DNA from 2 places in the Novosphingobium sp. Sphag1I genome. Region 2 is predicted to be linked to the other one. Evidence: riboswitches for the same ligand, from Rfam matches in the RefSeq annotation. Region 2 holds a riboswitch; the other holds the start of a gene.
The links. A riboswitch is a leader RNA that binds a small molecule or an ion and turns the genes downstream of it on or off. The one in region 2 is predicted to bind cobalamin.
Positions count from the first base shown of each region.

Region 1: it holds a riboswitch for cobalamin, as region 2 does, so the genes downstream of both, ACZ9HU_RS05435 (TonB-dependent receptor plug domain-containing protein) here and ACZ9HU_RS03035 (HoxN/HupN/NixA family nickel/cobalt transporter) in region 2, are expected to answer to the same signal.

Region 1 is NZ_JBWBQS010000004.1:61,294-64,704, forward strand. Features, by position in the region: gene ACZ9HU_RS05430 (cell wall hydrolase) at 1-1,100, opposite strand, end outside; cobalamin riboswitch at 1,322-1,536, shown strand; gene ACZ9HU_RS05435 (TonB-dependent receptor plug domain-containing protein) at 1,651-3,411, shown strand, end outside.
Region 2 is NZ_JBWBQS010000002.1:208,122-211,532, forward strand. Features, by position in the region: cobalamin riboswitch at 43-262, opposite strand; gene ACZ9HU_RS03035 (HoxN/HupN/NixA family nickel/cobalt transporter) at 309-1,301, opposite strand; cobalamin riboswitch at 1,482-1,722, opposite strand; gene ACZ9HU_RS03040 (MFS transporter) at 1,789-2,976, opposite strand; gene ACZ9HU_RS03045 (dicarboxylate/amino acid:cation symporter) at 3,116-3,411, opposite strand, start outside.

The DNA.
Region 1 (3,411 bases), on a different contig from region 2:
ACTGCCGCTGCACGCGGCGCGGGGTTCAAAGTCTGACCCATTTTGGCGGCATAGGCCCGCTCGATGGCGATGGGATCATCGACCAATTCGCGATTTGCAATGGCGACGCGCTGATGCGGCACGGGCAAGGGTTCGCTCATCGCGTGAACAAAACGGAATGCGCCGGAATCGCCTGCCGGACCATGCATCCGGTAAAAACGGTGCGCGCCGATCTGGCCGATAAAGTTCAGACTGTCGGCCCAATAGGGGTGGACGGCAAAAGTGTGGTAATGCGTGGCAAGGCCAACCGGGGCATAGACATAGCCGCCAAGGGCCGCCCGTGCGACGGTTTCGGCACGGCTCCAGAAATAGCGGCTGGGTTTGCGCATCAATGCGCCGTCACAGGTAAAGGTGAACTGACACCCGGTGGCGCGCTCGGAACCCTGAAACACCACGCCGCACACCGATTTGGGATAGGCGGGGTGGGCCATGCGGTTCAGCACGACCTGCGCCACGGCGCGCTGTCCGTCATCGGGTTCGCTGGCGGCTTCGTAATAGATCGCCGCCGTCAGGCATGACAGCGCGCGTTCCCGATCCACCGCATTGGCCAGACCCGACAGCGCCCGCGCCGCAGGGCCGGAACCGGGCAGGGGCGCTTCATCCTCGCCCTGCGCCGCATTGTCGCCATCCCAATGCAGTCCCGGCGCAATCGTCGCCAGCGCCGATCGCCAGCCGGTCGTCGGGGCCTGTGGCTCGGCTTCGCGGCTGACATAGTAATAGGCAGCACCCGGCCAACTGTCGCCTGGTTGTTCAAAGGGCATGGGGGCAAGGCTGGCCTGTCCATCGACAGGGTCTGCTTCTTCATGTGTGGTGGTTGCGGCCAAGGCCATCGCGCCGGTGCCTTGTCCGCGATAGGCCTGAACCGCCAGCATAGCCAACAGTGCGCAGACCACGGCCAGAACCCGATGCATCGCGGCGCGGCGCATTTCGGCATTGCGCAAGGCGTTGATCTTCATCCCGCCGCCCCGGCGCAGGCGCGCAGCATCATCGGACGTCCGCATATCATATGCGGGCATGGACTGGCTGGCATTGGGCGCAAGAGCGACACGAAACTTGTTCATCCTGACATCTCGGCCTGTTGCAGGGGCGGGTCAGCATGGCAAAACATACATTGGCCCGGCTTGCATCAGCCGATTTCCTGCCGTCTCATTGCGGCACTGTTGGGCCCACTAATCCTTAACGCCTTAATTTCGAGCCGCCGTTCAGGGTTAATATTAACTTCCTTTTCCATCAGTAGGCCCACTTTTGTCGGCCCTTGCGTATATGGCCATGCGGGGCTAGGGCGGCGGCCAACGCCAACGGTGCCTTTCGCAAGATCGGCTGAAAAGGGAATTTGCATGCCTGTCGCGCCCGCGCGGCAAGTGAGGCAAAGCTGCCCCCGCAACTGTTTCCGGGCGAGCGTACTGTCACATGCCACTGGGCCAAATGGCCTGGGAAGGCGGCAGATGCGCGTTGACCCCGGATAGCCAGGAGACCTGCCGTTGGTTGTCGTTCAGCGCCGGGCGGGGAGGACCGGATGCAGCGCGATGCCGTCTGTTTTCCATGCGCAAGGGGTGCGTGGGACGGCCTCTCCCGCCACGAACGGCATCTGCCTTCGTGAGGGGAAGAGCTATGAATATCCGTAATTTCGCCGTGGCATCGTCGTTGGTGGCGCTTGCCTTGTCCACGCCTGCGCTGGCCGCCGATGATGGTGATGCGATCACCGTTCTTGCCACCGGCCAGAGCCAGCCGGTCAATGAAACGGGCCAGTCGGTCAGCGTCGTCGACCTGTCCGAAATTCAATCCATTCAGGGGCCGGACCTGACCCGCATTTTCTCGCGCCTGCCGGGCGTGTCGATTGCGCGTGCGGGCGGCATGGGGGCGACGACCAGCCTGTTCGTGCGCGGCGCCAATTCCGAACAGACGCTGGTGATGATTGACGGCGTCAAGGTTGAAGATACGGCGGCCCCTTCGGGCGGCTATGATTTTGCCAGCCTGACCTCTGGCGGCATCGGTCGCATCGAATTGCTGCGCGGATCGAACAGCGTGGTGTGGGGCAGCAACGCCATCGGCGGCGTCATCGCCATCACCAGCCGCGAATTGAACGGCGTGGAACTCAGCCTTGATGGCGGCACGAACAACACGTTTGACGCGGGGGCCACGCTGGGCATTGCCAAGGACGCCTATGCAATCACCGTCAATGGCGGCTATTTCAGCACTGACGGCATTCCCACCCGCGTCACCGACACGCTTTCCAACGGTTTCCGCCAGACCCGCCTGTCGACCCGCGCCCGCCTGCGTCTGGCGCAGGGGCTGAACCTTGTCGCCACGGCGCGATATGCCGATGGCAAGGTGGGGATCGATTCCTATGACTGGACGCTGGGTTATGTGAACCGCGGCGAAAAGCAGTCGAGCGAGCAGGTGTCGGGCCGCGTCGGTCTGGAATATGCGGCGGACAAGTATACGGCGCGTCTGGGCATCAGCCAGTCCTCGCTGCGTCGCGGTTATATCGACCCCACGGTTCAGAGCAGCGAATACAGTTCCTATCTGGGCCGCAGCACGCGCATCGATGGCGCGGCGCATGTCGATCTGCCCTATTTCTTTTCCGCCGATCTGGGCGGCGAGGCGATGTGGAACCACGCGCGTTCGTATTATTTCACGCCGGGCGCGGTGAATGATGCCAATATCGCCAGCGGCTATGGCCTGCTGGGCTGGCGTGCGTTTGGGCTGAGCCTGTCGGGCGGCCTGCGCGTGGACAGCCATTCGACCTTTGGCACTCACACCAGTTTTGGCGCGAACGGGACGTACAATTTGATCTCGGACGTGCGCCTGCGCGCTTCCTATGGCGAAGGGTTCCGCGCCCCGACCCTGTATCAGTTGTTCGATCCCTATTCGGGCAACACGACGCTCAAGGCCGAAACCAGCAAATCCTATGACATCGGGCTGGAAAAGGGCGACCGCAATGGCAAGCTGTATGGCGCCGTCACGTGGTTCCACCGCAATATCAACAATCAGATCGACTATGATCTTTCGACCTCGACCTATGCCAACCTTGGCCGCACCCGCGCCGAAGGGCTGGAGTTCGAAACGGGCCTGCGCCCGGTCGATGCGTTGCAATTGCGCGCGGCCTATACTTTCGTGAAGAGCACGAACCAGACCGCAGGCAGCACGGCCTATGGCAAGGATCTGGCCCGTCGTCCGCGCCACATGGTCACATGGTCGGCGGATTGGAAAACGCCTCTGGCCGGTCTGGCCGTGGGCGGTGACATTCGCGTCGTATCGTCCAGCTTTGACAATGCCGCCAACAGCAACCGCCTTGCCGGCTATGCCCTGTTCGGCCTGCGCGCCAGCATGCCGGTGGGCGATCATGCGGAAATCTTTGGCCGCATCGAA
Region 2 (3,411 bases):
ACGGAAGTTGACCGTGCCGTGACCATCCCCTGGACCAAGGCAAGAGCGACCAGAGCGCCGGCAGGTCTCCTGGCTCGCGGGTCACAGCTTGATGCACGCCTTCCCAGATCTGCATAGCAAGACCCAGTGGCCGCCCCGCGTGGGGCATGTGCATCGCGCTATCCGCTTACAGTTGCAGGGACAGCCGCGGATTTGGGCCGTTTCCGGCCCGCACCGCATTCCCGATTAAGCCCTTTCAGGCACCGGCGCGATCATGTGAGGGGCAAGCCCTCGATTGAGGATCTAGCCCATAAGAACGCCCGGCGCAATCACGGCGCGGGCGAAATCTCGATTTCATCCAACCGCTTCCAGCGATAGATCGCGAAACTTATGATCCAACAGGCGGCAAACAGGCCGATGATCGAAAAGCCCAGATTGTTGAAATTGCGCCCCAATCTCGCCACCATACCCCATGGCCATCCGGTCAGGCTCAGCTTATCGCCGATCAGGGCCAGCGTCTCGATCCCGCCAATCACGATCGCCACAAGGGCCGACATCATCGTAATGGTGATGTTGTAGTAAAGCTTGCGAACCGGCTTTACAAAGGCCCATTCATAGGCCCCCACCATCATCACACCGTCCAGCGTATCGACCAGCGCCATCCCGGCCGCAAACAGCGCGGGCAGGACCAGCAACCGGCCCAGAAACATACCACTGGCCGCCTGATTGGCCGAAATGCCAAGGATGGCGACCTCGGTCGCGGTATCAAACCCCAGCCCGAACAGAAAACCCAGCGGCGCCATATGCCATGGCCTCGAAATCAAACGAAACATTGGCCCGAACAGGCGCGAGAGTATCCCGCGCGACACCGGCAACATATCCAGATCATCGGCATCGACAACGCCCCCGGCGCGAACATGGCGAAACTTGGCCCAGACAGAGCGCAGGATGGCCAAGTTCATCCCCGCAATGGTGAACAGGAACAGGGCCGAAACCGCCGTCGCGATCATGCCGCCCAAATCCTTGAACGCGCTGAACCGCGACAGCGCACTGGCGGTCAGGGCAACGCTGATCGAGGCAACGGCGATGATCCCGGAATGGCCCAGCGCGAACCAGAAGCCTGCGGAAATCGGGCGCTGGCCTTCCTGCATCAATTTGCGGGTGACATTGTCGATGGCGGCGATGTGATCGGCATCGACCGCATGGCGCAGCCCCAAACCCCATGCCAAAAGGGCCGTGCCCAACATCAAAGGCTGCGCACCGAACAGGGCAAAGGCCCAGACCCAAGCCATAATATTGGCCGCCACCAAACCGGCCATCATCGCGCCGATACGCCAGCGCAAAGGCGCTGACAAAAATCTCTTTCTCACAAGCAGGAACCCCCGGCCTTGAACGACACAGCCGGACCTTTCGCAAAGCGCCGCGCGCCCTGCGTCCATTCCGACCAACACACGTCGCTCAGACGGAGTTCACCGTGCCGCGGCCATCCCCTGGGCCAAGGCAAGAGCGACCAGACGCCGGCAGGTATCCTGGCTCGCGGGTCAAGGCTTGATGCATGCCTTCCCAGACCTCGCATGATTTAGCGTCCGGCCCAGTGGCTGCTTCCCCCATGTGTGAGGAAGCCTATGCATCGCGCTCACCGCTTACAGTTGCAGGGACAGCCTCGGCCTCGGGCTGGACAGGCCAGCCCTCACCGTGTTCCCGAATTAAGCCCTTTCGGGCACCGGCGCGATCTTTTGCCCGGAGCCAAGCCCCGGACAGATCGGTTCTTACGCCAAAGCCAGTCTAAAGCAATCCCTTTGAAAAGGTTCAGTCCTGAGTGCGGTAAGGCCCAAGCAACGCGATCAAAGCCACCACCAACGCCAGTCCGGCGGCCGATGCGCCCAACGCCAGGCCATAGCCGCCCGTGCGATCAACACTGAACCCCACCAACATCGGGCCAAGTGCCGCACCAAGGCTGAATGTGCCCAGAATGACGCCATAGGTCGCGCCATAGTTCTTCATCGCGGCATAGCGACTGGTGAAAAACGCCAGCATATCAACCTCGGCGCCCGCGGCCAGCCCCAGCATCAGCGCAGCCGGCAACACCGGTCCGCCCAGCCCCAGCAAGATGCACGAGCCCACCGGCATGGCCAAAAAGATTGCGGCGACAAAGGGCGCATAAAACCGGTCGAACAACCAACCCACGATCACCCTCGCCGCAATCACCGCCAGACCGATGCTGGCCGCCATCTTGGCCGCCAAAGCGGCGTCCATCCCGCGATCAACCAGCAAGGGAACCAGATGAATGATCAACCCGGCCACAATCACCCCCACCAAAAAGGCAATGGCCAGCAACATGAAGATCGCCCGATTGCGTTCAAAATGTCCGGCATGGCGCTTTTCCGGCGTCGGCGCTTCCCGACTTTGCAGGAACGAGAGAGGAATCCCGACAAGGGCCGCCGCCCCGGCCATCACCAACGTTGCCGTGCGCCATCCATCCTGGGCAAAAATCGGCCCCAAAAGCGCGGGAACCAAGGCCGCCGCCAAGCCTGTCCCGACCAGCATGAGGCCCAACGCGAGACCTCGCGCTTTATCAAAACGCATGGAAACCATCCGCGCCCATGCCGCCGGCGTCGTCCCACATCCCGCCAGCGACACCATCAGCCACAGCCCGTACCAGCCCCAGACCGACGATCCGGCAAAGGATAAAGCCAAAAGCGCCAGCGGCATGGCGACATAAGAGGCCAGTGCCAAAGGCCGCAGTCCGATACGATCAGCCAACCGCCCGACCAATGGCGCCGACAGAAAGATGCCCAATTGCTGAAACGTAGCCGCACCCGAAACGGCCGCCCGGCTCCAGCCAAATTCGGCCTGAAGCGGTTTGACAAACAGGCCCAGCGAATAGAAGCCGATCCCCATTGTGCCGAACCCCACGCCCAGCGCGGCGGCCAGCACGATAGGCCAGTGGCGCGCCAATTCCTGTCGCGCGGTGATATTGGTATTGCGATCCGTCATCGGTTCAGCTTGCGAGCATAGGCTTCGCCCTGCAAGCGACAATCATCCGACAGGCGGATAGGTCCGAAATTCTGTCGAACGTGATGTCACGCCCACGGGCGCGACATCATAGACCGCAACCCCGCCAAAGGCCGGGCCGTCACGCCAATTGCCGCACGCTGACCTCTTGCCCCTGTTCCTCGACGCTGTGGCGCAGGGCCGCGGCGACGGCCAGATCGCCCACGACATTGGGAACGGTACGGCACATGTCCAGCAAACGGTCGATACCGATGACCAGACCGATCCCCTCATTGGGGACATGCAGCAGGGCAAGCAGCATGGCCGTCAAAGGCAGGCTTCCCGCCGGTACGCCCATCGTGCCGAGACCCGCCAAGATCGACAGACCAAAGATCATGAATTGCTGCCACATGGTCAATTCCATGCCAAAACATTGGG